One region of the Salinicola sp. DM10 genome, then DNA from elsewhere that is predicted to be linked to it. Evidence: predicted binding sites of a transcription regulator. Region 1 holds the regulator's gene; each other region holds the start of a gene.
The links. The regulator sigma-54, encoded in region 1, starts transcription at its own class of promoters, with help from an activator protein. The targets are predictions, from matches to a motif close to TGGCACNNNNNTTGCTNT.

Region 1 (9,575 bases):
CGGCGGCCAGGTCGATATCACCTCGGGCCGCTTCGTGTTCTCGGCGTCCGAGGCCTATCTGATCGAGGATGGCCGTATCACCGCGCCGGTCAAGGGCGCGACCCTGATCGGCAATGGCCCCGAGGCGATGTCGCGGGTCTCCATGATCGGCAACGACATGGCCCTGGATACGGGGATCGGGGTGTGCGGCAAGGAGGGGCAGGGCGTACCCGTGGGGGTAGGCCAGCCGACGCTGAAACTCGACGAGCTGACCGTCGGTGGCACGGCGTCGTGAGTCACGCGCCGCGGTCGCCGGGCGGCCGCGGCGGGCGGCTCACAGCCCGACGGTGTCGCGGATCAGCTGGAACAGCTTGCGCGCGCTGGCCGGCGGCTTGCCGCGCTGGCGCTCGGTGCGGGCGTTGCGGATCAGCTGGCGCAGGGTCTGGCGGTCGACGTTGGGATGCGCTTCGATGAACGGCTCCAGCGCGCTGTCGTCATCGATCAGGCGGTCACGCCACTGCTCCAGGCGGTGGAAGGCGGCATTGCGCTGGACCTGCTCCTGGTCGATCGCCTCGAAGGCGGCGCGGATCGCCTCGCGATTTTCCTTGCGCATCACCTTGCCGACGTACTGCATGTGGCGCCGGCGCCCTTCGTGGGAGCGGATGCGCCCGGTCTCTTCCACCGCGGCAATCATCTCGTCGGAGAGCGGCAGCCGCGCGCGCACTGCGGGGTCGAGGGCGATGATGCGTTCGCCCAGCGCCTGCAGTTCCTGCATCTCTTTCTTGAGCTGTGTCTTGCTCGGGGGCGCAGCGTCCTCGAAAGTCATGTCATTACCATTTGCAGCGGGTCGGTGGCGCAGTATACCAGCCGCCGCCCGCTCGCCCAGGCCCGTTGATGCGGTCAGGGCACCATCGATCAGGAGTTTGCCATGAGTCAGGCCTTCGATGCCGCCGAACAGCAGTCACGTCTCGAGGAGCGGGCGTCCCGGGCGCTGGCGCTCGCCGCCGAGCTGGGCGCCGACGCTTGCGAGGTAGGGGCCAGTGTCGATCAGGGGATCGGCGTGGGGGTGCGTCTGGGCGAGACCGAGAGCGTCGAGCTCTCGCGCGATCAGGGCATCGCGGTCACCGTCTATGTCGGCCAGCGCAAGGGTAACGCGTCGTCCTCGGATGCCAGCGATGCCTCGCTGCGGGCGGTGGTCGAAAAGGCGATCGCCATTGCCCGTCATACCGGCGAGGACCCCGCCGCGGGGCTCGCCGATGCCGCGCTGATGGCCACCGAGCTGCCCGATCTCGATCTGCATCACCCCTGGGCACTGGATACCGATGCGGCTATCGAGCTGGCGCTGCGCTGCGAGCAGGCCGGCCGCGAGCGTGCGGGTATCACCAATTCGGAGGGTGCCAGCCTGTCATCGACCGAGGCGGTGACGGTCTACGCCAACAGCCACGGTTTTCTGGGCAGCCGCCGCGGTACGCGTCACTCGCTGTCGTGCCTGCTGATCGCCGGCAGCGGCGAGCGCATGCAGCGTGACCACGACTTCACCACGGCGCGCCGGGCGAGCGATCTGGCCAGCCCCGAGCAGGTCGGGATCAGCGCCGCCGAGCGTACCCTGCGCCGGCTCGATGCCCGGCGCCCGCGCACCGGCCGCTTCCCGGTGCTGTTCGCGCCGGAGATGGCGCGCGGGCTGGTGGGTAACCTGCTCAACAGCATCGCCGGTGGGGCGCTCTATCGTGAGTCCTCGTTCCTCTGCGATCAGCTCGGCGCGACGCTGTTCCCCGAGTGGTTCTCCCTCGGCGAGCATCCGCGCGAGCGTGGCGGCCTGGCGAGTGCCGCCTTCGATGGCGACGGCGTGGCCACCCGCGACAATGTCTTCATCGATCAGGGTCGTCTGGCCAGTTATATGCTGTCGGCCTACAGCGCTCGCCGCCTCGGCCTGCACACCACCGGCAACGCCGGCGGCGCGCGCAACGTGCGCATCCAGGCGCCGACCAATGAGCTTGCAGCGCTGATGCGTCAGATGGGCACCGGGGTGATGGTCACCGAGATGATGGGCCAGGGGCTCAACCCGGTCACCGGCGACTATTCGCGCGGGGCGGCCGGGTTCTGGGTGGAAAACGGCGATATTTCGCATCCGGTGGAGGAGTTCACGGTCGCCGGTAACCTGCGCGAGATGTTCGCCGCCTTGCAGGGCGTGGGTGACGACATCGATCGCCGCGGCAGCGTGCATACCGGCAGCTGGCTGGTGGATGGGATGACGCTCGCCGGCCAATAAGAGCGGGGTAGCCAAAGGGGAGTAGGCCCGTGAGCGCGGGCCTGTTGAGCACGGAGATATTGAGCGCGGGGCTATTCGTCCTCGTGGCTATTCGTCCTTGTGGCTATTCGTCCTCGTGGAAGCGGGCGTCGAACAGCGCGGTGATCGCTTCCATCGCCGGTTCCGCGTCGTCACCCTCGGTGACGATCACCAGCGGGGTGCCGCAGGGCGCGGCCAGCATCAGCAGCGACATGATATTGGCGGCATCGGCGATACGGTCGCCGTGGTGCACCGCGACCCGGGCGGTGAACGGCTGACAGCACTGCACCAGTTTGGTCGCGGCGCGGGCATGCAGGCCGCGGCGGTTGGTCAGCCGCAGTTCACGTTCACGCTTGGGCATCACCACCCCGCTCGGCCGGGACGTCGTCGGATAGGGCGGTATGCACCCCGAGCTCGCGATGGCGCAGGCGGATGTCGACGTCGTCGTGACGGAAGTGGTGCGCCAGACGCTCGATCAGATAGACCGAGCGGTGATGGCCCCCGGTGCAGCCCACCGCGACTGTGAGATAGCTGCGGTGGCTGGCCAGATAGGCCGGCAGCCAGCGGATCAGCCAGGCATGGATATCGCCGGCCATGGCGTGGACGTCGGGGTACTGCTCGAGAAAGCTGACGATCTCGTCGTCGCGACCGTCGAACGCGCGCAGGTTCGGGTCCCAGAAGGGGTTGGGCAGGCAGCGCACGTCGAACACCATGTCGGCATCCAGCGGCACGCCGCGCTTGAAGCCGAACGACTCGAAGGTCAGCGTGAGGCGCCCGCCGCTGTGGCGCGCCACCTGTTCGCTGATGCGCGCGCGCAGATCGTGGACCGACAGGCCGCGGGTATCGATCACCAGATCGGCGACCCGCCGGATCGGCGCCAGATAGACCTGCTCGTTGTCGATCGCCTCGGCCAGCGTCATGTCATTGCCGCGGGTCAGCGGGTGGCGGCGGCGGGTGGCCGAGTAGCGCTCGAGCAGCACCTTGGCATCGGCGGTGAGATAGACCACCTGGGTATCGATGCCACGCTCGCGCACACCTTCGAGCAGCACCGGAAAGCGCTCCAGCGCCTCCGGCAGATTGCGCGCATCGATACTCACCGCCACGTTGGGCCGCGAGGGCGGCGCGGACCTGAGCTCGTCGATCAGCGGCGCCAGCAGGTTGGCCGGCAGGTTGTCGATGGCGTAGTAACCGAGATCCTCGAGCGCCTGCAGCGCAATGGATTTCCCCGACCCCGAGCGGCCGCTGATGATGACGAGTCGCATGCAGTCCCTATCCGTCTTCGCTGTCCTGGTGATGGCGGATGGCGTCGACCAGCGTGTCGTGGAGCGCGCGCTGCGAGCCGGCCTGACGCAGCTTCTGGCGCACGCTGCCTTGATTCATGATGCCGGCGACCTCGGCCAGCAGCGAAAGATGGGCATCGTCTGCCTCCTCCGGGACCAGCAGCACGAACACCAGATCCACCGGCTCGCCGTCGATGGCATCGAAGTCGATGGCATCCTCGAGGCGCATGAAGCCGGCCAACGGCGTCTTGCAGTGCGGGCTGCGCGCGTGCGGAATGGCGACCCCGTTGCCGATGCCGGTACTGCCCAGGCGCTCGCGCCCGATCAGGCGGCTGAACACCTCCTGACTGTCCAGGCTGGGCGTATTCTGGGCGATGAAGGTGCTGAAGAATTCCAGCAGACGCTTTTTGCTGCCCCCCGTCACACCGTAGAGGGTGCGTTCGGGGGGCAGAATGGTTTCCAGAGTGATCATCGGGGAATTAACGGGCGCCTGCGCCTTGCGCGCGGGCCTGTGCCTTCTCTTTGTGTTTGACCAGCTGGCGATCCAGCTTGTCGGTCAGGGCGTCGATCGCGGCATACATGTCGATGTCGCTGGCTTCGGCATGTATGTCGCCGCCCGCTGCGTGTAGCGTGCAAGCCGCTTGCTGACGCTCTTTCTCGATGCTCAACGTCACCTGAACGTTGGTGATGTTGTCGTAGTGGCGCTCCAGACGTGCGAGTTTCTCGTCGACGTAGTCCCGCAGGGCGTCGGTCAGTTCGACGTGATGGCCGGTGACGTTCACTTGCATGGCGCGCTCCTGTTGCGGCTTATGTGGCACCTCTGATTGTAACCCTTTTCTCCGCGCTGCAAAGGGATCGCGGGCGATTGATCGCCGCGGGCTGGCGTGAATTCTAAAAGTCCATTCAAGACAGTCGCTTGCGTTCGCTGGAGGCGGGGATGCCCATGGCCTCGCGATACTTGGCCACGGTGCGCCGGGCGACACTGATGTCGGCCTGCGCCAATAGCTCCACCAGCTTGCTGTCGGAGAGCGGCTTGCGCGGCGACTCCTCGCCGATCAGCTTTTTGAGGCGTGCCCGAATCGCGGTGCTGGAGACGCTGTCGCTCTCACCGCGCTGGCCCACCTGGCTGGAGAAGAAGTACTTGAGCTCGAACACCCCGCGCGGGGTGTGGATGAACTTTTGCGTGGTCACCCGCGAAATGGTGGATTCGTGCATGTCGACGCTGGTAGCGATGTCGGCCAGGATCAGCGGTTTCATCGCCTCTTCGCCGCGCTCGAGGAAGTCGACCTGGCGCGCCATGATCTCGCGACCCACTCGCAGCAGGGTGTCGTTGCGGCTGGAGAGGCTCTTCATCAGCCAGCGTGCCTCCTGCAGGTGCTGGCGCAGGAAGGTGTTGTCGTCGCTCTTGTCGGCGCGCCGGATCAGCGCGGCGTAGTCGGGCTGGATGCGCAGCCGCGGCAGTGCCTCGGCATTGAGTTCGATGCGCCAGCCGTCCTGAGTCAGGCGGGCCACCAGGTCGGGAATCACATAGTCCTGCTGGCCGTGGTCGAAGGCCTGGCCGGGGCGCGGGTCGAGGGTGCGAATGGTGGCGACGACGCGCTCGAGTTCGGCGTCGTCGAGGCGCAGGCGGCGCTTGAGCTGGCGTCGGTCGTCGCCGGCCAGCGCCTCCAGGAACTGGCGCACCAGCCGCTTGGCCTGGGGCAGCAGCGGGGTGTCAGCGGGCAGGGCGCCGAGCTGCAGTAGCAGGCATTCGCGCAGGTCGCGGGCGCCCACGCCGGTGGGGTCGAACTGCTGCAGCCGCAGCAGCATGCGTTCGACATCGGCGCTGGTGACCGCCCCCGGGTACTGCTCGCGCAGGCCCGCGGTGAGCTCGTCGAGCGTGCCGTCGAGGTAGCCGTCGGCATTGATGGCATCGATCAGGCACTCGCCGATGAGGCGCTCCTGGGCGTCGAATTCGCCCATGGCGAGCTGCCAGTTGAGATGGTCGTGGAGCGTGGTGTCGGCTGCGTTGCGCTCCAGGTCCGGCCATTCGTCGGCGCTGGCCGGGGCGGCGCTGGGGGCGATGTCCTGGTAGGTATCGCTCCACTCGCTGTCGAGGGCGAGCTCCTCGGGGATGTCGCTGGCCCACTCCGCCTCGGGCGTCTCGCTGACTGCCTGCTCGGCGTACTCTTCGTCCAGCTCGAGCATGGGGTTGGTCTCGAGCGCCTGCTGGATCTCCTGGCGCAGATCGAGCGTCGACAGCTGCAGCAGCTGAATCGCCTGCTGCAGCTGTGGCGTCATCGTCAGTTGGGCGCCGACGCGCAGTTGCAGTGAAGGTTTCATGGACATGGCATGGACACGCAAGGGGGCGGCGGTGGCCGCCGGTCGATAGGATGCCCTTACGTTACTGACTGCCTGCGGGGGATGCAACGCTTTGAGCGCTAACTTTATGCAAGAATTATGCCACGGTGCGTTCGGATGGGGCGTTGGTGGCTTCGAGAGGGAGCAGCCCGCTGCGGTGACGCAGCGGGCTGGGAAGGGGGCGGCGCGACCTTAGAGGCGGAACTCGTGCCCCAGATAGACATCCCGCACCCGCTGGTTGTCGAGAATCGCTTCCGGGCGCCCCTCGGCGATGATCTGACCATCGCCGACGATGTAGGCGTTGTCGCAGATATCCAGCGTTTCGCGCACGTTGTGATCGGTGATCAGCACGCCGATCTCGCGATCGCGCAGCTGGCGGATGATGTTCTTGATATCGCCCACCGAGATCGGGTCGACCCCGGCGAAAGGTTCGTCGAGCAGCACGAAGGCGGGCTCGGTGGCCAGTGCCCGGGCAATCTCCACCCGGCGCCGCTCGCCACCGGAGAGCGACATGCCCAGGTTGTCGCGGATATGGTCGACGTGGAAATCGCCCAGCAGCTGCTCCAGGCGCTCGCGGCGCCCGGCGCGGTCGAGATCCTTGCGCGTCTCCAGGATGGCCATGATGTTGTCGGCGACACTGAGCTTGCGGAAGATCGAGGCCTCCTGCGGCAGATAGCCGATGCCGGCACGGGCGCGCTCGTGCATCGGCGCGCGGCTCAGGTCGCGATCGTCGATATGCACGCTGCCGGCGTCGGATTTGACCAGCCCCACGATCATGTAGAAGGAGGTGGTCTTGCCGGCACCGTTGGGGCCGAGCAGGCCGACGATGCTGCCCTGGCGCAGGGTCAGGCTGAAGTCATGGACGACTCGACGCCCCTTGTAGCTCTTGGCCAAGTTGGCGGCCGTTAGCGTTTTCATCGCTTTCTTCCTTGCCTCGCGAAAGGGCGCGTCACTGGGTCTGCTGACGTGGCGTGAGCGTCATGCGCACGCGGCCGTCACCGCTGCCGTCGCCACTGGTGCTGGAGCGCGCGTTGACCCGGCGCGAGTTGAGATAGTATTCGACGTAGGCGCCGTCGAAGGTATCGCGTGCCTGATGCAGCTCGGCGTTGCCGATCAGCTCCACCCGGCGCTCGGCGGCGTGATAGACGATCTTGTCGCCCCAGCCCTTGACCAAGGCTTCATCGGGTGCAGGCTTCTGCTCCAGATAGGCGCGCTCGCCACCGCCGCCGGTGGCGGTCACCAGGCTCACTTCGCCATTCTTGCCGCGCTTGATCTCGACCCGAGCGGCCTTGAGCTGCATGCTGCCCTGCTGCATGTCGACCTTGCCGGTGTAGACCGCGGTGCCTTGGCGATCGTCGAGTTCGAGCTGGTCGGCGGCGATCTCGATCGGCGCCGCGGCATCGCTCTCCAGCGCCAGGGTGGGCAGGCTGGAGAGTCCCAGTGCGGTCAAGACCAGCAGTTGGCCGAGTTCTCGCCTCATGATCCTTGATCCTTAGGTTGCTGTGGCAGGCGGCCCTGCACGTTGTCGGTCAGACGCATGCGATTTTCATTGATCCAGGCGTCGAAACGATCGCCGCGCATGGTCTGGTTATGCTGACGCAAGACGGAGGAGGTGTCACTCCAGGCGTGCGCGCTACGGTTGTCGTAGTGAAGCGTCTGGGTCTCCAGGCTCCAGGCGTTGGCCGGTTGCACCAAGCGTGCGTTGCCTTCGAGGGTGAGCAGGTTGCCGTTCTCGGCCAGCTGGCCGCGGTCGCCGGTGATCTGCCACTCGCGCTGATCATCGTCGATCAGGTAACCGTGTGGCTTTTCGGCCCGGATTACGTCGTCGGCCGGGGTGTGCACCATGCGCGGTGTGTCGAGCCGCTGATAGGCGCGGCCCTGCTCGTCGAAGCGCGTCATCTGCGCGTCTTCCAGGAAGTAGTCGGGTTCACCGGCGGGGTCGCTGGGCGCCGGTGCCGGGGCGCGCTCGTTGCGCTGGTCGAGATAGGCGAGCCCGCCGCCGAGGGCCAGCAGCAGGGCCAGCAGGCCGAGGCGGCGCCACCAGGGGGAGCGAGTTCGTGGCGTGGCTGTCACGCGATCTCCTTTGTCGTCATCGAGTTCGACACTGGCATCGGGTTCGACCCGGCATCGGCATGGGCGCGAGCAGCGGCTATTTCAGATCACGCCGCTGCGCAGCAGGTCGTGCATGTGCAGGGCGCCGATCGGGCGGCCCGCCTCCACCACCGCTAGGGCGGTGATCATGTTGTCTTCCATGATGCGCACCGCTTCGGCGGCGAGCATGTCCGGCGTCGTCGTCTTGCCGCCGCGGGTCATCACGTCATCGACCTTGAGCAGGTCGAAATCGCCGCGCTGGTCCAGCGTACGGCGCAGGTCGCCGTCGGTGTAGACACCGACCAGGCGCTGATGTTCATCCACCACACAGGTGAAGCCCATGCCCTTGCGGGTCATCTCCAGCAGCGCCACACGCAGGGGGCTGCCGGCGGGCACGCAGGGCAGCCGCTCGCCACCGTGCATCAGATCGCTGACGCGCAGCAGCAACCGCTTGCCCAGGGTGCCGCCGGGGTGTGATAGCGCGAAGTCCTCGGGGCTGAAGCCGCGCGCCTCGAGCAGCGCCAGGGCCAGGGCGTCGCCCATCGCCAGGGCGGCGGTGGTCGATGAGGTGGGCGCGAGGTCGTGCGGGCACGCCTCGCGCGAGACGCCGACATCGATGTGCACGTCGCTGTAGCGGGCCAGGGTCGAGTGGGAGCGGCCGGTGAGACTGATCAGCGGGGCGCCCAGACGCTTGAACAGGGCGATCAAGCCGGTGATCTCCTGGGTCTCGCCGGAGTTGGAGAGGGCGATCACCACGTCACCTTCGGTGACCATGCCCAGGTCGCCGTGGCTGGCTTCGCCGGGGTGCAGATAGAAGGCCGGCGAGCCGGTGCTGGCGAAGGTGGCCGCCATCTTGCGTGCGATGTGTCCGGACTTGCCCATACCGGTGACGATGATCCGGCCGCTGCACTCGAGCAGCGTGCGGCAGGCGTGATCGAAGCTTGCATCGAGCTTGTCGATCAGCTCGTTCAAGGCCTGCTGCTCGAGGGTGAGCGTGCGCCGGGCGCTGGCGCGAAAATCGAAGGTGGCGTCTGGGGTCATGGTCCTGATCTGTCGTCCTGCTTTGTGTCGTCCTGCTTTATCGTTCTGCGATGTCACGCTGCGTGGCCGTAGCCGATGAGGGGGTGTCATCGGTAAAGAGCCGTAACCGGTGAGGCGTCGGCTGGTGTACCCCTATCGGCTGTCTTGTCCCTTTGGACTGTCTTGCCCCTTATCGGGTGGCACTCGCTTATCGGGTGGCGCTCGGGTGCGGACACGCTAGGGTTGGAGCAGTATAACGTCGATCGTGCGCTCTTGTTATCGCGCAGGGCGGATAGGCCTCGCTGGCGGCGAGTCAGGATCGTGCCCGACGATGTGCATGGCTGGCCGCTTTCCGCCAGGTTAGGATACAATGTTCGATAATCTATCGAACCTGAGTGGTGGAGGGTGCATGAATGACCCGATGATGGTCGAGGTCAAGGATCTGCATTTCGCCCGCGGCAGCACCGAGGTGTTTCGCGGTGTCGATCTGCAGATTCCGCTCGGCAAGATAACCGCCATCATGGGGCCGAGCGGCACCGGCAAGACGACCTTGCTCAAGCTGATCGGCGGGCAGTTGA
Region 2 (9,575 bases), 280 kb from region 1:
CACCGATAGCACCACCAAGGCGCCGCCCACAGCGCCGATCAGCACCGCCAGGCCTGCCGACGGCAGCAGCGGCTCGGCGGTGATGGCGACCAGTCCGGCGAGGGCACCATTGATGATCATGGTCATGTCGGTCTTGCCGAACATCGCCCGCGAGACCAGGGCCGCGACGACCATGCCGGCGGCGGCGGCCGTATTGGTATTGACGAAGATGCGAGCGACGCCGTTGGCCGCATCGAGGCTGGCGACCTTCAACATGGAGCCACCATTGAAGCCGAACCAGCCCATCCACAGGATGAACATGCCCAGCATGGCGATCGGCAGGTTGGCACCGGGAATGGCGCGCACCTCGCCCTTCGCCCCGTAGCGTCCCTTGCGCGGCCCGACGAGGATCACCGCCGCCAACGCCGCCGCCGCGCCGGCCATGTGCACCACCACCGAACCGGCGAAGTCCTGAAAGCCCATGGCATCGAGGAAGCCGCCGCCCCACTTCCAGTAGCCTTCCACCGGGTAGATCACCGCCACCATGACCACGGCGAAGATCAGGAAGGGCCACAGCTTCATGCGCTCAGCGATCGCGCCGGAGACGATCGACATGGTCGCGGCCGCGAACACCGCCTGAAAGATGAAGTCGGCCATGCCGGAATAGTAGGGGGCGCCCTCGCCGGTCGCGATGTCCGCCAGGGTATGGTCGCTGCCGAGCATGAACTGCAGCCCCGGGATGACACTGCTGACCGCCTCGGACGGATACATCACGTTGTAGCCGACCACCAGATACACCAGACAGGCAATGGCATACAGCAGGGCATTCTTGGTCAGTATCTCGACCGTATTGCGGGCTCTCACCAGGCCCGACTCGAGCATGGCGAAGCCACAGCCCATGAACATGACCAGGGCCGCACACATCAGGAAGTAGAAGGTATCCAGGGCATAGCTCAGTTCCAGGGTCGCATTTGTCATTGTGGTTGCCTCGTCGTTGTCGTTGTTCGTATCAAGAGTCGACGACCGGCTCGCGGTGGTAACGGGCGAGCCTGTCGCCGACGGTCTTGCGGGCGCCATCACGCGCTATTTTCTAGCGATGGTGTTTCCACTGAAGAGACATCATGTGTTTGCCGACTCTCGATCCCCCCAAGGAAAGAAGATCGCTACGCCTGAGCACCAAAGGCACCTCGGCCCCCGGTGCTTGGCGGTGGTCGTGCGGGGCTATCGGAATCGCCTAGAAACGCTGCCCCGGAATCCAGTCGGTACCGGCCAGCGGCACCCGCGCCATGGCCGCCGCCTCGACGTTCAGCGCTACCAGGTCTTCGGGCTCCAGGTGGTGAAGATGGGATTTGCCGCAGGCCCGAGCCAGAGTCTGAGCTTCCAGGGTCAGCACACGCAGATAGTTGGCCAGGCGCTTGCCGGCGGCCACCGGGTCTAGGCGCTTGCTCAGTTCCGGGTCCTGGGTGGAAATCCCCGCCGGGCACTTGCCCTCCTGGAAGTCATCGTAGAAGCCGGCAGCGGAGCCCATCTCTCGATACTCCGCGTCATAGCGGGGATGGTTGTCGCCCAGCGCGATCAGGGCCGCCGTGCCGATGGCGACCGCATCGGCTCCCAGGGCGATGGCCTTGGCCACATCGGCGCCATTGCGGATGCCGCCGGAGACGATCAACTGCACCTCGCGGTGCACGCCCATCTCCTGCAGCGCCTGGGCCGCCTGGGGAATGGCAGCCATGGTCGGGATGCCGACGTGCTCGATGAACACCTCCTGGGTCGCCGCGGTACCGCCCTGCATGCCATCGAGCACCACCACATCGGCCCCGGCCTTCACCGCCAGCTTGACGTCATAGTAGGTACGGGTGGCCCCGACCTTGATGTAGATCGGCACCTGCCAGTCGGTGATCTCGCGCAGCTCGGCGATCTTGATCGCCAGGTCGTCCGGGCCGGTCCAGTCCGGGTGCCGACAGGCGCTGCGCTGGTCGATGCCCTTGGGCAGGGTGCGCATCTGCGCCACGCGATCGGAGATTTTCTGGCCCAGCAGCATGCCGCCGCCGCCGGGCTTGGCGCCCTGGCCCAGCACTACCTCGATGGCATCCGCCTTGCGCAGGTCGTCCGGGTTCATCCCATAGCGCGACGGCAGGTACTGATACACCAGCTTGGTCGACTCGCCGCGCTCCTCGGCGGTCATGCCGCCGTCGCCGGTGGTGGTCGAGGTGCCGACTTCCGAGGCACCGCGGCCCAGCGCTTCCTTGGCCTGGGCGGATAGCGCCCCGAAACTCATGCCGGCGATCGTCACCGGGGTCTCGATGACCAATGGCTTTTTGGCGTAGCGGGTGCCGAGCGTGACCCGGGTGTCGCACTTCTCGCGATAGCCCTCGAGGGGGTAGCGCGACATGCTGGCGCCGAGGAACAGCAGATCGTCGAAATGCGGCACCTTGCGCTTGGCACCCCAGCCGCGAATGTCGTAGATCCCGGTCTCGGCGGCGCGCTGGATCTCGTGAATGACGTCTCGACCGTAGGTGGCCGATTCCCGCAGTACGGGGTTGGAGGTGTAATCGGTCATGGCAGGCTCCTGATCAGTAGGCCGAGGCGTTGTCGACTTTGAAGTGGTAGAGTTCGCGGGCCGATCCGTAGCGCCGAAACTCCGCGGGGTCCGCGTCGATACCGGCCCGTTCGAGCAGCGCGGCCAGTTCCTCGCGATGCTCGGCGCGCATTTCCTTCTCGACGCAGTCGGCGCCGAGCGTACCGACCCGGCCCTTGACGTAGAGACGCGCCTCGTAGAGCGAGTCACCCAGCGCGTCGCCGGCGTCGCCGCATACCACCAGGCGCCCGGCCTGCCCCATGAACGCGCTCATCGGGCCGATGTTGCCCTTGACCACGATGTCCACGCCCTTCATGGAGATACCGCAGCGCGCCGCAGCATTGCCCTCGATGACCAGCAGGCCACCGTGCGCCGTGGCCCCGGCCGACTGGGAAGCATCGCCAGTGACGCGCACCGTGCCGGACATCATGTTCTCCGCCACGCCGACCCCCACGTTGCCGTGCACCGTGACGCTGGCACGCTGGTTCATGCCGGCGCAGTAGTAGCCGGCATGGCCATCGATATCGACACTGATGTCGTCGTTCAGACCGCAGGCGATGTTGTGCGCACCGTCGGTATTGATGACCCGCCATTCGCGGATCTCGCGGAGCATCTCACCATCGTGCAGCGACTGGTTGAGTTCTCGCAGGCTCTGTTCGGCTAGATCAACGGTCTTCATCATCATGCGGCCTCCACCTTGGCGCCATCGTGTTCCCAGACATAGATCGTGGCCGGCTCGGGCTCCCAGACCCGCGCCTGCTGAATGCCCGGCAGTCGTGCCAGGGCGCGGTACTCCGACGCCATCGCCACGTAGTCGTCGGTCTCGGCGATCACCGCCGGCTTGCAGGAGATCGGATCGCGAACCACGGCGAAGCCGTCGCGGGTGCCGATGGCGAAGGTGAAAAAGCCATCCAGGTCCGCCAGGGCCCCCTTGAGCGCTTGAGTCAGCGAGTCGCCCTTGGCCAGGCGCCAGGTCAGGTACCCCGCCGCCACCTCGGAATCGTTGTCAGTCTCGAAGGCGATACCCTCACGCCGGAGCTTGTCGCGCAGCCGGTTGTGGTTGGAGAGCGAGCCGTTGTGCACCAGGCACAGGTCGAGCCCCGTCGAGAAGGGGTGGCTGCCCTGCAGCGTCACCGCGCTCTCGGTGGCCATGCGGGTATGGCCGATGGCGTGGCTGCCCTGCATGCCCTTGAGGTTGAAGCGCTCGGCGATGCTCGCGGGCAGCCCCACGCCCTTGAGGATCTCGATGCTCTGCCCCGCGCTCAGCACACGGATCTCGGGTGCCTGCTCGGCGAGCCAGGCGCGCAGCTCGGCCTCCGGGGCAGCCAGCTTGAAGACCGCCACGCTGGCGTTGCGGTACCAGTCGTCGACGCCGCCGAAAGCCGTACCCAGCCGCTCGGCCAGCCTGGACCAGTCGTAGTCGACGGCATCGCTCTGCAGCGTCAGCTTGATGCCGGCGTCGTATTCGTCGCCGTAGATCGAGAAGCCGGCGCTGTCCGGCCCGCGGTCGGTCATCGCGACCAGCATCGGTTCGAACAGCTCGCCCAGACGGCTTGCCCAGGATGGGTTCTTGAGATAGAGCCCCACGATTCCACACATAGCGTTGTCCTCTCTATCGATCGCCGTTCGCGGCGAGTTCGGGTCAATCGTTGATCAGAAGAATTCGGCGTAGCGCTGGAGCTCCCAGGTCGATACCTGGCGGCTGTAGTCGGCCCACTCATCGCGCTTGACGGCGATGAATTCATCGACGATGCCGGGCCCCATCACCTCGCGCAGGATGGTGTCCTTGGCCAGGGCGTCGATGGCCTCCTTGAGCGACTGGGGCAGGACGCCGATTCCCTGCTCCTGGCACTGCTCGGCACTCAGCGAATACAGGTTGATGTTGTGCGCCTTGCCGGGATCGAGTTGGCGGTCGATACCGTCCAGGCCGGCGGCGATCAGCGCGGCATGCACCAGATAGGGATTGCAGCCGGCATCGGGCAGGCGGAACTCCAGGCGGCCGTAGGGCACGCGGACCATCGCCGAGCGATTGTTGTCGCCATAGGCGATGAACACCGGTGCCCAGGTCGCACCGCTATTGGAGCCGCCGTTCACCAGCCGCTTGTAAGAGTTGACGGTCGGCGCGGCGAAGGCACACAGCGCTGGCGCGTGGTGCAGCAGGCCGGCCAGGAAGTGGTAAGCGGTACGCGACAGCCCCAGCCCTTGCGGGTCGCTGTCGTCGCCGAAGACGTTGTTGCCGTCGCCATCGCTGACCGAGAGATGGAAGTGCATGCCGTTACCGGGCCGATCCGCGTGCGGCTTGGGCATGAAGGAGCAGACCATGCCGAGATCGTTGGCGATCTCGCCGGCCGCCATGCGCACGAAGGTGAAACGGTCCGCCGAGGTCAGCGCATCGCTGTAGGTGTAGTTGATCTCGAACTGGCCATTGGCGTCCTCGTGATCGATCTGGTAGACGTCGAAATCGACCGCCTGGAGCGCCTCCACCAGGCGTTCCAGGAACACGCGGGAACGCGACAGCCCCTTGTAGTCGTAGCAGGGCTTGGCCAGCGTATCGCTCTCGTCGACGGCCAGCAGCTCGCCCGCCGGCCCGCGCTTGAACAGCGAGAACTCCGGCTCCAGCCCGGTATTCAGCGTCCAGCCCTTTTCTGACAGTCGTTCGAGCTGCTTGAGCAACACCACGCGGCTATCGAATTCATAGGGCTGATCGTTGACATGACCATTGCAGACCAGTCGCGCGTAACCCGGCTGCCAGGGCACCAGCGATAACGTCGCCAGATCGCCCCGGGCCATGAAATCGGGCCCGTGAGGCTCCATGCCCAGGCCGCTGACCGCGAATCCGGCGAAGCCGGCGCCCTTCTCGACCACGTCCATCAGACAACTGGCCGGCACCGACTTGGTCTTGGCGGCACCGTGAATGTCCACGAACTGCGCGAGCAGGTAGCGGACATCGTGCTCCTCGAGTAGCTGCTTGGCGGCTTCTGGCGTCATGTCAGGTCTCCTTCATGCGGGGCGAGTACCGGGAACGACATGGCGCGCTCTCCTGTGCCACCGGACCTTGCCGATGCGATGCAGGCTACGCCACACATTCAATTCCCATCAAGAAAATTTGTTTCTCTTTAAGAAAGCACCTTGCATGCCAGAAACGCCACGATGCGCGAGAAAATTCCCGGACTGGTCGCTAATGAACTGATTTACAGGCGATAAAAAGTTTTGGCCGTGTAATCTGGCCGCCGCCGCCCACCTCGCCAGTCTGTCCTACCCGCCGCCATCGCCCCCCGACGGTGCAAGTAGCGCCTCCGACGCACCGTTTTCGAACAAGACGCGACGCCTTGGATCGTTCCCCGGGCTCGTCCCCTGCCGCCACGCTCGTCGCAGCAAAACTTCAAGCCCTTGTTAAAAAAGGAATAAAACGCTGTATCAGGGCACGGGAAACGAGGTGTCACGGGAAACTGGCAAGCTTGTTGCTTGACTAAAAGGAATGTTTTTTTCTTTTCAGGAAAACATGCTTGACGCATCATCTGCCCCGGTGAGCCTCTCGATACTCACGCGACACGCGAGCGCATCGCCAAGGGCCGAACCCGATATCCACTGCCTGGGCGTCGATACCGACACCCAGGCCACGCCCCGCCTACGCCAAGAGGAACGCACCGCATGGCTTCGACAGACGACAGCTACATCATCAAGATCTCTTGCCCCGCCACCTCCGGCATCGTCGCCGCCGTGACCTGTTTTCTGACCGAGGGCCAGTGCTATATCAGCGAACTCGCCCAATACGATGACGAACAGATCGGCCGCTTCTTCCTGCGCGCCAAGTTCCGCTTCAACGCGGGCGTGAAAGGCGATATCGATACCCTCAAGCGCGACTTCGCAGGCGTCGCCAAGGACTTCGACATGGAGTGGGATTTCCGCCACGACGCCCAGCCCATGCGCGTGCTGCTGATGGTCAGCAAGTACGACCACTGCCTCGGCGACCTGATGTATCGCCGGCGCAAGGGCGAGCTGGACATGGAGATCACCGCCATCGTCTCCAATCATCTCGATCTGCGCCCGATGGCCGAGCGCGAAGGGATCCGCTTCGTCTATCTGCCGGTCACGCCGGAGACCAAGGCGCGCCAGGAAGACGCGCTGATGGAGATCGTCGAGGAGACGGGTACCGAGCTGGTGGTGCTGGCGCGCTACATGCAGATTCTCTCCGACGATCTATGCCAGAAACTCTCCGGCCGCGCGATCAACATCCACCACTCCTTTCTGCCCGGCTTCAAGGGCGCCAAACCTTATCACCAGGCCCATGAACGCGGGGTCAAGCTGATCGGCGCCACCGCCCACTACGTGACCTCGGACCTCGACGAGGGGCCGATCATCGAGCAGGAGGTCCAGCGCGTCGATCACACCTACCGTCCCGAGGACCTGGTCGCGGTCGGCCGCAATACCGAGACCGTCGCGCTGTCCCAGGCGGTCAAGTACCACCTTGAGCATCGTGTCTTCCTCGATCAAAACAAGACGGTGATCTTCCGATGAGCACAGAGACTACCCACACGCTCCCGGCGATGCGTATCGACGGCAAGGCCTGCGCCGAACGGGTGCTCACCGAGGTCGCCGCCGACGTCGCGCGACTCGCCGAGGCCGACATCGTGCCAGCCCTGGCGGTGGTGCTGGTGGGCGAGGATGCCGCCAGCCAGGTGTATGTCCGCAACAAGATCCGCAAGGCGGAAGCGGTCGGCATTCGCTCGCTGGAATACCGCTTCGACGCCACCCTGCCCCAGGCGGAGCTGCTCGCGCTGATCGCCCGGCTCAACGACGACCCCGAGGTCAACGGCATCCTGGTGCAGTTGCCGCTGCCGGCGCATATCGACGAGGCATCGGTGATCCAGGCCATTCTGCCGGCCAAGGACGTCGACGGCTTCCACCGCCAGAACGCCGGCGGGCTCTGGCAAGGGCTGCCCTCCCTGGCCCCCTGCACGCCCACCGGCTGCCTGCGCCTGCTGAAGGACACCTGCGGCGAGCTGGCCGGCAAGCACGCCGTGGTGATCGGCCGCTCCAACATCGTCGGCAAGCCCATGGCGGCACTGTTGCTCGACGCCGACTGCACGGTGTCGCTGCTGCATTCGAAGAGCCGCGACGCCGCCACGCTATGCCGTCAGGCCGATATCGTGATCGCCGCCGTGGGTCGCCCCGAGATGGTCGATGCCCACTGGCTCAAGCCCGGCGCCGTGGTCATCGACGTGGGCATCAACCGCATCGAATGCGAGATCGACGGCGAACGCCGCACGCGCCTGGTCGGTGACGTCGACTTCGCCGCCGCGAGCCAGGTGGCCGCCGCCGTCACCCCGGTGCCCGGCGGTGTCGGACCGATGACCATCGCCTACCTGATGCAGAACACCGTCACCGCCACCCGCCAACAGTGCCAGGCAGCCGCTAGCGCGCTGCCAGCCTGAACGACTCTCAGGGGGTCCCATGCCTTTCGCCCTACTCAAGTACGGCCTGTCGTCCGACTATCCCGCCGAACAGGACCTGCCACCGCCCAAGGAACTCGCCGCCAGCTACGACGTGGTGATCATCGGCGGCGGCGGGCACGGCCTCGCCATCGCCTACTATCTGGCCAAGTACCACGGCATCACCAAGGTCGCGGTGCTGGAGAAGGCCTATCTCGGCGGCGGCAACACCGCGCGCAACACCGCGGTGATCCGCTCCAACTATCTGACGTCTGAAGGGGTCCGCTTCTATGCCGAGTCGGTGAAGTTGTTTCAGAACCTCTCCAACGAGTTCGACTTCAACATCATGTATTCCGAGCGCGGCCAGCTCACCCTGGCCCACACCGATGCCACGGTGCGCGCCTTCCGCCAGCGCGCCGAGGTCAACAAGCACTTCGGTGGGCGCACGGAGATGATCGACCGCCAGCAGATCGCCGAGCTGGTGCCGACGCTCAACCTCGACCCGGGGCATCTGCCGGTGCTCGAAGGTCTCTGGCATCGGGACGGCGCCACCGCGCGTCACGACGCCGTGGCCTGGGGCTACGCCAAGGAAGCGGCCAAACGCGGCGTGGAGATCCACCAGTTGACCGAGGTCGAAGACCTGATCATCGAGGGCGGGCGCCTCACCGGGGTCAAGACCAACCGCGGCACGGTGCGCTGCGGGTGCGCGGTGCAGGCCGTGGCCGGCCATAGTTCGGTGCTGGCCGCCAAGGCCGGCTTTCGCCTGCCGATCGTCTCCTACCCGCTGCAGGCCATGGTCACTCAGCCGGTCAAGCCGTTCCTCGACCCGCTGGTCAGCTCCTCGGCGCTGCACTGCTATGTGCAGCAGACCAGCCGCGGCGAGATGGTCTTCGGCGGCGGCTCTGACCCCTATCCGCTCTACGCCACCCGCTCGACGCTGGAGATGAAAGAGAGCCTGATCGCCAGCGCCGTCGAGATGTTCCCCTTCCTCGCCAAGGCCAAGCTGATGCGCCAGTGGGGCGGGGTCACCGACATGACCCCGGACTACAGCCCGATCATGGGCGAGAGCCCCGTCGAGAACTATTACCTCGACGCCGGCTGGGGTACCTGGGGCTTCAAGGCCACGCCGATCTGCGGCCAGACCATGGCGGAACTGATCGCCACGGGCGGCAAGGTGCCCGAGCTGATTCGCCCATTCCATCTGGCGCGCTTCGCCAACTTCCAGCAGGTCAACGAGATGGGCGCCACGGCGGCCAGTCACTGACTCTTCAACGCAGACCGAACGGGGGCAGCACACCATGAAGATCCTCCATTGCCCGCTCAACGGGCCACGCAACATCAGTGAATTCAGCTATGGCGGGGAGTTGAAGACGATGCCCGATCCGGCGACCTGCAGCGATCGCGAGTGGGCCGACTACGTCTTCTATCACGACAACCTGCCCGAGGTGGTCACCGAGTGGTGGTTCCACGGCGCCAGCGGCTACTGGTTCCTGGCCGAGCGCAACCGGCTCACCGACACGGTGCTGAGAACCTTCGATCCCGGCGAGCGGTTTCACCAGCGCGTCGAATTTGCCCACCAGGAGAGC
Region 3 (9,575 bases), on a different contig from region 1:
TCCTGTGATGTCGCCCCGCGCCTTGCGTCACGCGCGGTGATGAATGAGATGATGAAAAACGAACGCGAACCGACGCGCGCTGGCGCGACGGGTTGAGTCGGAATGCCGACGATTCTACCACTAAAGTCTTATCGCCAAACGTCAGCGCCGATGAAGCCTCGGCGGTCTCGAGCGCCAAGGTGAACGCCGTGCATGATCTGCGTGAAGCGCCTTCATTGGTGTCGATCGTACTCCTCACGCACTATTAGCACCCTCAGCATGCCGTCGCATTACTACCGGAGAAAACTGCCATGTCACAAGCGCATCCCCCATTCCGAGCCGATATCGTCGGTAGCTTTCTGCGTCCGGCGGCACTCAAGGCGGCCCGCGCCCGCTATCAGCAGGGCGAGATCGATGCGGCTGCACTCGCCGCGGTGGAGGACCGCGAAATCCGCCGGGTGGTCGAGCAGCAGGAGGCGGCCGGCCTTGCGGTGGTCACCGATGGTGAATTCCGGCGTGCCTGGTGGCACTTCGATTTTCTTGAACAGCTAAACGGCGTCACCGGCTTCGTCGGTGAGCAGGGTATCCAGTTCCAGGGCATGCAGACCGGGGCCAAGCAGATCCGGGTCGACGGCAAGGTCGGCTTCAACCCCGATCATCCGATGCTCGGGCACTTCCGCTATCTGGCCGAGGTGGCCACGGCGATGCCCAAGATGACCATTCCCAGCCCCAGCGTGCTGCACTTCCGCGGTGGCCGCAAGAAGATCGACAGCGATGTCTATCCGAGCCTGGACGCCTTCTTCGCCGACACCGCAGACGCCTATCGCGAGGCGATCCGCGCCTTCTACGCGGCCGGCTGCCGCTATCTGCAGCTCGACGACACCGTGTGGGCCTATCTCTGCTCGGAGAAGGAGCGCGAAGCCGCCCGCGCCCGGGGCGACGACCCCGACCGGCTGCAGACGATCTACGCCGAGATGCTCAACCATGCCCTCGCCGACAAGCCCGATGACCTGTTCGTCTCGCTGCACGTCTGCCGTGGCAACTTCCGCTCCACCTGGATCAGCGAAGGCGGCTACGAGCCGGTGGCCGAGACGCTGTTCGGCCAGGTCGGCGTCGATGCCTGGTTCCTGGAGTACGACAGTGATCGTGCCGGCAGCTTCGACCCGCTGCGCTTCATTCCCGAAGGCCATCAGCAGGCGGTGCTCGGTCTGGTCACCACCAAGGTGGGCGACCTCGAAGACCCCGACGGCGTGCGTGCGCGACTCGACGAGGCCAGCCGTTTCGTCGCCAAGTCGCAGCTCTGCCTGAGCCCGCAGTGCGGCTTCGCCTCCACCGAGGAGGGCAACGACCTGGCCGAGCAGGCCCAGTGGGACAAGATCCGGCTGGTGGTGGATCTCGCCCGCGACTACTGGGGCGCGTAACGCGTCACGCCCCATCCTCACCCGGCCTAATCCGGCGACGCGCGGCCTCAGCTCGGCCGCGTGCCGCCCTCCTCCTGCCCCATCAGCGAGCCCAGCAGACGGCTCAGGAAGCCCTTGCGCTCGAGATCCGGCTCCTGCTCGATCAGCGCTCGCGGGTCGATGCTATCGCGGGCGATCTCGATGAACGCCGCCTGGAACGGCGGCAGCGTCAGTTGCCTCTCCGCCAGCTCGGGGCTGAAGCCCTGGCGATAGACGATCTCCCCGGCGCCCTCGGGTAGCCCGGTGGTGCGGGTCTCGGCGGTCAGGTTGAATACCGCGAGGATCGCCTGATCGCGGGAGACACGCAGCCAGCCCAGCAGCTCGTCGTCGAAGTCGGAGAGGATCAGGGTGCCGTCGACCATCGCCGACTGCGCCTTACGCCAGTGCAAAAAGGCGCGGGTCACGTTCAGGGTACTGTCGGCGTCGGCGAGCTGACGATCCACGCACAGGCGGCGATGGTGAACATCCACCGGCAGCCAGGGCTCGACGCTGGAGAAGCCACCGCGGTCGCCCTCGCTCCACGGCATCGGCGTGCGGCAGCCATCGCGTCCCTTGTATTCCGGCCACAGCGCCAGGCCGTAGGGGTCGACCAGCCGCTCGTAGGGCACATCGGCTTCGGGTAGCCCCAACTCCTCGCCCTGATAGAGACACACGCTGCCATAGAGCGAGCAGAGCATCACCGTGGCCAGCCGCGCCACCAGCGGCCCGTGCTGCTCCAGATGCTCGTGATCGGTCCAGCGCGAGACCACGCGCATCACGTCATGGTTGGAGAGCGCCCAGCACGGCCAGGCATCGACGGCGTAGTACTGGAAGTGCTCGATCACATCGCGCAGCTGCTTGGCCTCGAAGCGCGCATCGAACAGATCGAAGGTGTAGGCCATGTGCAGGCGGTCGTGGCCGGTGGTGTACTCGACCATCCGCTCCAGCGGGCGGTCGTCGGAGATCTCGCCCACCGTGGTGGTGCCGGGGTACTCCTCAATCAGCTCACGCAGCTCGCGCAGAAAGCCCAGGTTCTCGGGCTGGCTGATGTCGAACTGGTGGCGCTGCATGGCGTAGGGGTTGGACGCCGGCACGCTGGGCGTCTTGAGTTCACCGCTGCCCAGCGCCGGATTGTTCTCGAGCCCCTGGCTGTGGAAGTAGAAGTTGGAGGTATCGAGGCGAAAGCCGTCGACGCCCATGTCGAGCCAGAAGCGTGCGTTGTCGAGCTGCGCCCGGCGCACCGCCGGATTGTGGAAGTTGAGATCCGGCTGGCACGACAGGAAGTTGTGCAGATAGTACTGGCGCCGCCGGCTATCGAAGGTCCAGGCGCTGCCGGTGAAGAACGACAGCCAGTTGTTGGGCGGCGTACCGTCGGGCTTGGGGTCGGCCCAGACATACCAGTCCGCCTTCTGGTTGTCGCGCGAGCTGCGGCTCTGTACGAACCAGTGGTGCTGATCGGAGGTGTGGCTGAGCACCAGGTCGATGATCACCTTGAGCCCCAGCTCGTGGGCGCGCTCGAGCAGCATCTGGAAGTCGTGGAAGGAGCCGAACATCGGATCGACGCCGCGATAGTCGGTGACGTCGTAGCCGAAGTCCTTCATCGGCGAGGGAAAGAACGGCGAGATCCAGATCGCATCGACCCCCAGCTCGGCGACGTAGTCGAGCTTCGAGGTGATCCCCGGCAGATCGCCGACGCCGTCACCGCGGGCATCCATGAAGCTGCGCGGGTAGATCTGATAGATGACGCTGCCACGCCACCAGGCGGTGTTCTCGATCATGGCATCCCCTGGGTGATGGATTGACGCCCGGTCACAACACCGGGCGTCGTGTCAGACTAGCCGCTTTTATGATCGAGGTTAAATTCGGTTTCAATCGTCCGCCAGCGCCGGCAAAAGCACCTTCAACTTGCGCGTCAGAGTGTTGCGCCCCCAGCCCAGCAGCTCTGCGGCTTCACCCTTGCGTCCGCCGGTGTGCTTGAGCGCGGTCTCGATCAGGATACGCTCGAAGTCCGGCACCGCCTCTTCGAGCAGATGCGTGTGGCCCGCGGCCAGGGCGCGATCCGCCCACTCGCGGAAGGCCGCGCGCCAGTCACCGCTGGGCGCTTCCACGCCGTCGAGATCGCGCAGCTCCAGCGGCAGATCGTCGACCAGCACCTCGCGCCCCGAGGCCATCACGGTGAGCCAGCGGCAGGTGTTCTCGAGCTGGCGCACGTTGCCCGGCCACGGCAGCCGGGTGAGATGCGCGGTCGCCTCCTGGGTCAGCACCTTGGGTTCGGTGGCGAGCTCCTTGGCGGCCTCGGCGAGAAAGTGCTGGGCCAGCCGCGGGATATCTTCGCGCCGCTCGGCCAGCCGCGGCAGGTGCACGCGGATCACGTTGAGACGGTGGAACAGATCCTCGCGGAAGCGCCCGTCGGCGACCAGGGTCTCCAGGTTCTGGTGGGTCGCGGCGATGATCCGCACGTCGACCTTGACCGGGGTGTGCCCGCCGACCCGATAGAACTCGCCGTCGGCGAGCACGCGCAGCAGCCGAGTCTGGGTATCGGCCGGCATATCGCCGATCTCGTCGAGGAACAGGGTGCCGCCGTCGGCCTGCTCGAAGCGTCCGCGACGTTGGGAGGTGGCACCGGTGAAGGCGCCCTTCTCGTGGCCGAACAGCTCCGACTCCATCAGATCCTTGGGGATCGCCGCCATGTTGAGGGCGATGAACGGCTGACCGCGGCGCGGGCTGTGCTGGTGCAGCGCCTGGGCCACCCGTTCCTTGCCGGTGCCCGACTCGCCGTTGATCAGCACGGTGATGTGCGACTGCGACAGCCGGCCGATGGCGCGGAACACCTCCTGCATCGCCGGGGCCTCACCGATGATCTCCGCCGAGAGCCCCTCCGGCAGCGCCGCCGGCGAGCGCCGCTCGCGGGCGTGGGCGACCCCACGGCGCACCAGCGCCAGGGCGTCGTCGACATCGAACGGCTTGGGCAGATACTCGAAGGCACCGCCCTGGTAGGAGGCCACCGCGCTGTCGAGGTCAGAGTGCGCGGTCATCACGATCACTGGCAGGTCCGGGTGCTTCTCGCGCACCTTGGCCATCAGATCGAGCCCGTCGATCCCCGGCATGCGGATATCGGTCAACAGCACCTCCGGCGGCTGGCGCTCGATCGCCTCCAGCGCGGCGTCGGCACGCTCGAAGGATTTCACTTCCAGATCCGGCTGCGCCAGCGCCCGCTCCAGGACCCAGCGGATGGCACGATCGTCGTCGACGATCACGATACGGGCGACATCGCTCATGACACTCCTCCTTCATTAAGATGAATCGCGCTCGTGGCGATGGCGGCAGAGCGCGTCCTTGCGCGCCCGCGGGGGTAGCGAGAGGCGCTCAAACCGGCGCCTCGAACGGAATCAGCAGACGGAACTCGGTGGCCCCGGGGCGCGACTCGCACTCGATCAACCCCTGGTGCTGGTGCAGGATCGACTGCGCGATGGAGAGCCCGAGGCCGCTGCCTTCGGCGCGCCCGGAGACCATGGGGAAGAACAGCGTCTCGCGGATCGGCTCGGGAATCCCCGGGCCGTTGTCGAGAATCGCCATCTCGCACACCAGGCGATGGCGCTCCGCGCCCAGGGTGAACTGGCGCCGCACTCGGGTGCGCAGGGTCAGCCGCGGCTCGGGGGTGGCGTGTTCGGTCATCGCCTGCACCGCATTGCGCGCGACGTTGAGCGTGGCCTGGATCAGCTGCGCTTCGTCGCCGATCAGATCCGGCACGCTGGGGTCGTAGTCGCGCTCGAAGGCGAGCCTGGGGTGCTCCGCTTCCAGCAGCGCGCGCACCCGCTCCAGTACCTTGTGCACGTTGAGCGGCTCGTGGCGCACCAGGGTGTTGGGGCCGAGCATGCGGTCGACCAGATCGCGCAGGCGGTCGGCCTCCTCGACGATGATACGAGTGAACTCCGCCAGCTGCGGGTCGGGCAGGTCGCGCTCCAACAGCTGGGCCGCGCCGCGAATGCCGCCCAGCGGATTCTTGACCTCGTGGGCCAGCCCACGGGTCAGCACCTTGACCGTCTCCTGACGCGCGATCAGCGCCTCCTCGCGGGAGATACGCAGCAGCCGGTCGCGCGGTTCGATCTCCAGCAGCAGCTCGCGGCTGGTGATCGGCGTCGCGGTGAAGTCGACGGTGATCGTCTCGCCGCCGGGCAGCGACAGCGAGGCCTCGCGCTGGGTATAGGGGTGGAATTCGTGCATCGCCTTGCTCAACACCTCGCGCACCCGCCCCGACTCGCCCTCCAGACACTCCAGCCACTGCCCCACCACCCGCGGCCGGCTGGCTGCCAGCAGCGCCTCGGCAGCGGGGTTGAGCCAGCGCACCTGGAGCCGCTCGTCGAGCAGCACGACCGCCGTCGTCAGATGTTCCAGCAAGCGTTGATACATACGTCGATCCATCGTGGTGATCCGCCATGTCCTGATTCAGTGCAAGAACCGCGCCACCTCCACGCCGGCGGGCTTTGGTGGCCTGGGGGCCGCGCTATCCTATCGTCAATGCACCAAAATGGCGCACTGGATTCAAGGCGAGTCGGTCCAGGAGCGGATCACTTCGAACCGTTGGCGCGATTCGGGTTGGCGGGCAGATTCACGCTGGCGCGCTGGACGTAGAGCGTGACCGGTGGCGTGGCCAGCTGCACCTGACCCTGGGGATCGACGATCTCCGCCAGCAGTTGGTGCTCGCCGCGCGCCAGGCCGCTCACCGCGAACACCTGGGTACGCATCGGCGACTGGCGCACCTCGCCGTCCACGCGCAGCTGCACGCGGTCGGCGTCCGCCAGCGGCGGCTGGATGGCCAGACGCACCTGCACGTCGCCGGCGCGCCCGGTGGGCAGGGTCGTGCCGTCGGCGGGACTGGCGATCTCGAAGCGCGTGTAAGACGCTGCCGCCTCGGGCGCCGACGCCTCGCGCGGTGGCGACGACGGCACCATCCCCGAGGCCCCCTCAGCCTCCCCCTGCGGGTCGACCACGCTGATCGGCGCCAGCTCGACCCGCTCGCCGCTGGCCGGGCGGTCGCTGTAGACCACGTTGCCCTGGGCATCGATATGCCGGTAGACCGGCGCCGCCAGCGCCACGCCGATGGCCATGACCGCGACCGTCACGCCCGCCATGACGCCCCTCAGCACACGTCTTGCGGACCGCTCACGCCGGCGCCACCCGCACCGAGCCTCACATTGGGTATCGCTGCGCATCGGTATCACCCCCGCTTGTCGTTTCGGCGCTGCGTTTCCGCTCTCTATCGGCCGCAGACGAAAAAGCCCCACCGAAGTGGGGCTTGTCGTCGTGCGCGAACGCCGTCGATTACAGGCTGTAGTAGAGCTCGAACTCGACCGGATGCGTGGTCATGCGCAGACGCTCGACATCTTCGCCCTTCAGCTCGATGTAGGCATCGATCATGGAGTCGGTGAAGACGCCACCTTCGGTCAGGAAGGCGCGATCCTTGTCCAGCGCTTCCAGCGCCTGATCCAGGCTGTTGGCGACGGTCGGAACCTTCTTGCCCTCTTCCGGCGGCAGGTCGTAGAGGTTCTTGTCCATGGCATCGCCAGGATGGATCTTGTTCTTGATGCCGTCGATACCGGCCATCAGCATCGCCGAGAACGCCAGGTACGGGTTGGCGGTCGGGTCAGGGAAGCGCGTCTCGACACGCTTGGCCTTCGGGTTGGAGGTGTACGGAATACGGATCGAGGCAGAACGGTTACGCGCGCTGTAGGCGAGCATGACCGGCGCTTCGAAGCCCGGCACCAGACGCTTGTAGGAGTTGGTCGAAGCGTTGGTGAAGGCGTTCAGGGCACGTGCGTGCTTGATGATGCCGCCGATGTAGTACAGCGCCATCTCGGACAGGCCGGCGTACTCGTCACCCGCGAACTGGTTCTGACCGTCTTTCCAGAACGACTGGTGGACGTGCATCCCGGAACCGTTGTCACCGACCAGCGGCTTGGGCATGAAGGTCGCGGTCTTGCCGTAGGCGTGCGCCACGTTGTGGACCACGTACTTCAGTTCCTGAACCTCGTCGGCCTTCTTCACCAGGGTGTTGAACTTGACGCCGATCTCGTTCTGGCCGGCGTTGGCGACCTCGTGGTGGTGCACTTCGACCGACTGGCCGATCGCCTGCAGCGTGTTGCACATGGCGCTGCGGATGTCGTGGAAGCTGTCGACCGGCGGTACCGGGAAGTAGCCACCCTTGACCCGCGGACGGTGCGCCAGGTTGCCGCCTTCGATCTGACGATCGGTGGCCCAGGCACCCTCTTCCGAGGTGATCTTGTACATCGAACCTTCGATGTCGGACTTGAAGTGGACCTCGTCGAAGATGAAGAACTCGGGCTCCGGGCCGAAGAAGGCGGTATCGCCCAGGCCGGTGCTGTTCAGATAGGCTTCGGCGCGCTTGGCGATGGAGCGCGGATCACGCTCGTAGCCCTGCATGGTGGCCGGCTCGATGATGTCACAGCGCAGGATCAGCGTGGCGTCTTCGGTGAACGGGTCGAGGAAGCCGGTACCGTCTTCCGGACGCAGGATCATGTCCGATTCGTTGATGCCCTTCCAGCCTTCGATGGAAGAACCGTCGAACATCTGACCATCTTCGAAGAACTCAGCGTTGACGGCGCTGGCCGGAATGGTGACGTGCTGCTCCTTGCCCTTGGTATCGGTAAAGCGCAGATCGACCCACTTGACATCGTGTTCTTCGATAAGGGCGAGGGTTTTCTCAGACATGTTTTCCTCCACTGTGAGCCATGGCTCGATTCGTTGGCGAATGTCCAACACCGCTTTTTAGCATGTGACCCGGGCACTTGCCCATGCGCGCAATCACTGCCCGCGGATCGATAAAGCGTGTTACGAAACAAGAGCAAGTAATGTGCCAAAATGAGGCAAATGCACCTGCCACAATAATAAGACCCTGTAATGTGGAGTTTTTTTGCTGTCACTCCGATGCACTAAAATCGCCGAAGACGCGCCGAGGGTTCATACTGGTGCGTCATACGCAGATGAATGCACCAAAAGCGCCAGCCAAAAAGCCAGCCTGCACCAATTTGACGCACGACTCGCTCATGCAAGTTTGCGCCAGGCCCTTTTCCACGGCGCGCCGGGCAGAGATACTGCAGTGAGGGCGCCGGGCGCCCCCGTCGCCACCTGATCACGGAAGGCTACACATGCCCAGGCTGGATCGCCCACAGGACGTGGTACAACGCTTGCGCGGCCATTGGCGGCGCAGCCTGAGTGAGCCGCTATGGGGGCGCAGCGCGATTCTGGCGCTCAACCGCGTGCTCGACAGCGAAGACGAAGCACGGCTACCGCATCGACGTGATACCTGCCTGGGGCCGGAGAGCCTGGCGCATCTCGTTGCTACCCTCACCGAGAGCGCCCAGATCGTCAGTCTCGAGAGTGCCCTGCAGTTGCATCACGACCAGTTGCCGCGCATAGCGCTGACCATCGACGGCGGCTGGCGGGATGTCGCCACGCGGCTGCATCCGCTGCTGGAACGGCTGGCCTTCCCCGCCAGTGTCTTTCTGCCCGACCCCACCGTTCGCCAACCCTGGATGCCGGATCGCACACTGATCGCCGAAGCGCTGTGGCACGACGAGAGCGACGGCGGCCGCGTCGCGACCCGGCTCGCCGAACTCGACCTGCCGGGCGCGCCTCGCGGCGGGCAGGACGAGCGCAAGAGCCAGGCGATCGCGGACTATCTGCAGGCGCAGCCGGCGGCACAGGCGCCGCGCCTCAAGGAGATCGCCCAGACGCTGTGGCGGGAAGAGCTGGCAGGCAAAGACCAGATGGAGCCGGCACTCGATGCCTTCAGCGTGCGCCGGCTCGATCAGGCAGGACTGTTGCGCTTCGGCCAGTTGACCGACGTCGCCGCCCTCGGCGCCAGCGCCGATGCCCGGCGCGCCCTGCAGACCGGGCGTCAGCGGCTATCGCGGCTGTGTCGCGAGCCGTTGAGCATCCGTGCCTGCACCGACCCCGGCGATATTGCCACCCTCGACCGCTTCACCCGGCTCGATGCCGATGCCCGCTGGCTGACGCGCACGCCCGGCTGGCTGGAACCCGGCAGCGACACCCGGCGGCTGCCACGCTTCGTCATCGGCCAACCGCTGGCCAGCAGCACCGGCAGGCTGTTTGATTGGCTGCTGGGGCATCTGCCGC

Region 2: a site for sigma-54 is predicted at 5,679-5,696, ahead of glnT (type III glutamate--ammonia ligase). Genes of this name have one in related genera too.
Region 3: a site for sigma-54 is predicted at 5,867-5,884, ahead of glnL (nitrogen regulation protein NR(II)). Genes of this name have one in related genera too.

Annotation. Positions count from the first base shown of each region.
Region 1 is NZ_JAFLEN020000002.1:513,177-522,751, forward strand. It holds gene tldD (metalloprotease TldD) at 1-274, shown strand, start outside; gene yjgA (ribosome biogenesis factor YjgA) at 314-805, opposite strand; gene pmbA (metalloprotease PmbA) at 908-2,248, shown strand; gene J0A90_RS10970 (HPr family phosphocarrier protein) at 2,352-2,627, opposite strand; gene rapZ (RNase adapter RapZ) at 2,614-3,528, opposite strand; gene J0A90_RS10980 (PTS sugar transporter subunit IIA) at 3,536-4,015, opposite strand; gene hpf (ribosome hibernation-promoting factor, HPF/YfiA family) at 4,026-4,334, opposite strand; gene J0A90_RS10990 (RNA polymerase factor sigma-54) at 4,450-5,874, opposite strand; gene lptB (LPS export ABC transporter ATP-binding protein) at 6,079-6,804, opposite strand; gene lptA (lipopolysaccharide transport periplasmic protein LptA) at 6,836-7,366, opposite strand; gene lptC (LPS export ABC transporter periplasmic protein LptC) at 7,363-7,959, opposite strand; gene J0A90_RS11010 (KpsF/GutQ family sugar-phosphate isomerase) at 8,041-9,018, opposite strand; gene J0A90_RS11015 (ABC transporter ATP-binding protein) at 9,407-9,575, shown strand, end outside.
Region 2 is NZ_JAFLEN020000002.1:233,474-243,048, reverse strand. It holds gene amt (ammonium transporter) at 1-957, opposite strand, end outside; gene J0A90_RS09820 (FMN-binding glutamate synthase family protein) at 1,214-2,539, opposite strand; gene J0A90_RS09815 (protein glxC) at 2,553-3,239, opposite strand; gene J0A90_RS09810 (glutamine amidotransferase family protein) at 3,239-4,156, opposite strand; gene glnT (type III glutamate--ammonia ligase) at 4,211-5,545, opposite strand; gene purU (formyltetrahydrofolate deformylase) at 6,209-7,075, shown strand; gene folD (bifunctional methylenetetrahydrofolate dehydrogenase/methenyltetrahydrofolate cyclohydrolase FolD) at 7,072-7,992, shown strand; gene J0A90_RS09790 (FAD-dependent oxidoreductase) at 8,012-9,253, shown strand; gene J0A90_RS09785 (sarcosine oxidase subunit delta) at 9,288-9,575, shown strand, end outside.
Region 3 is NZ_JAFLEN020000001.1:1,960,501-1,970,075, forward strand. It holds gene J0A90_RS08740 (cobalamin-independent methionine synthase II family protein) at 291-1,400, shown strand; gene J0A90_RS08745 (alpha-amylase family glycosyl hydrolase) at 1,448-3,196, opposite strand; gene glnG (nitrogen regulation protein NR(I)) at 3,287-4,696, opposite strand; gene glnL (nitrogen regulation protein NR(II)) at 4,785-5,828, opposite strand; gene J0A90_RS08760 (DUF4124 domain-containing protein) at 5,987-6,550, opposite strand; gene glnA (glutamate--ammonia ligase) at 6,741-8,147, opposite strand; gene J0A90_RS08770 (polysaccharide deacetylase family protein) at 8,585-9,575, shown strand, end outside.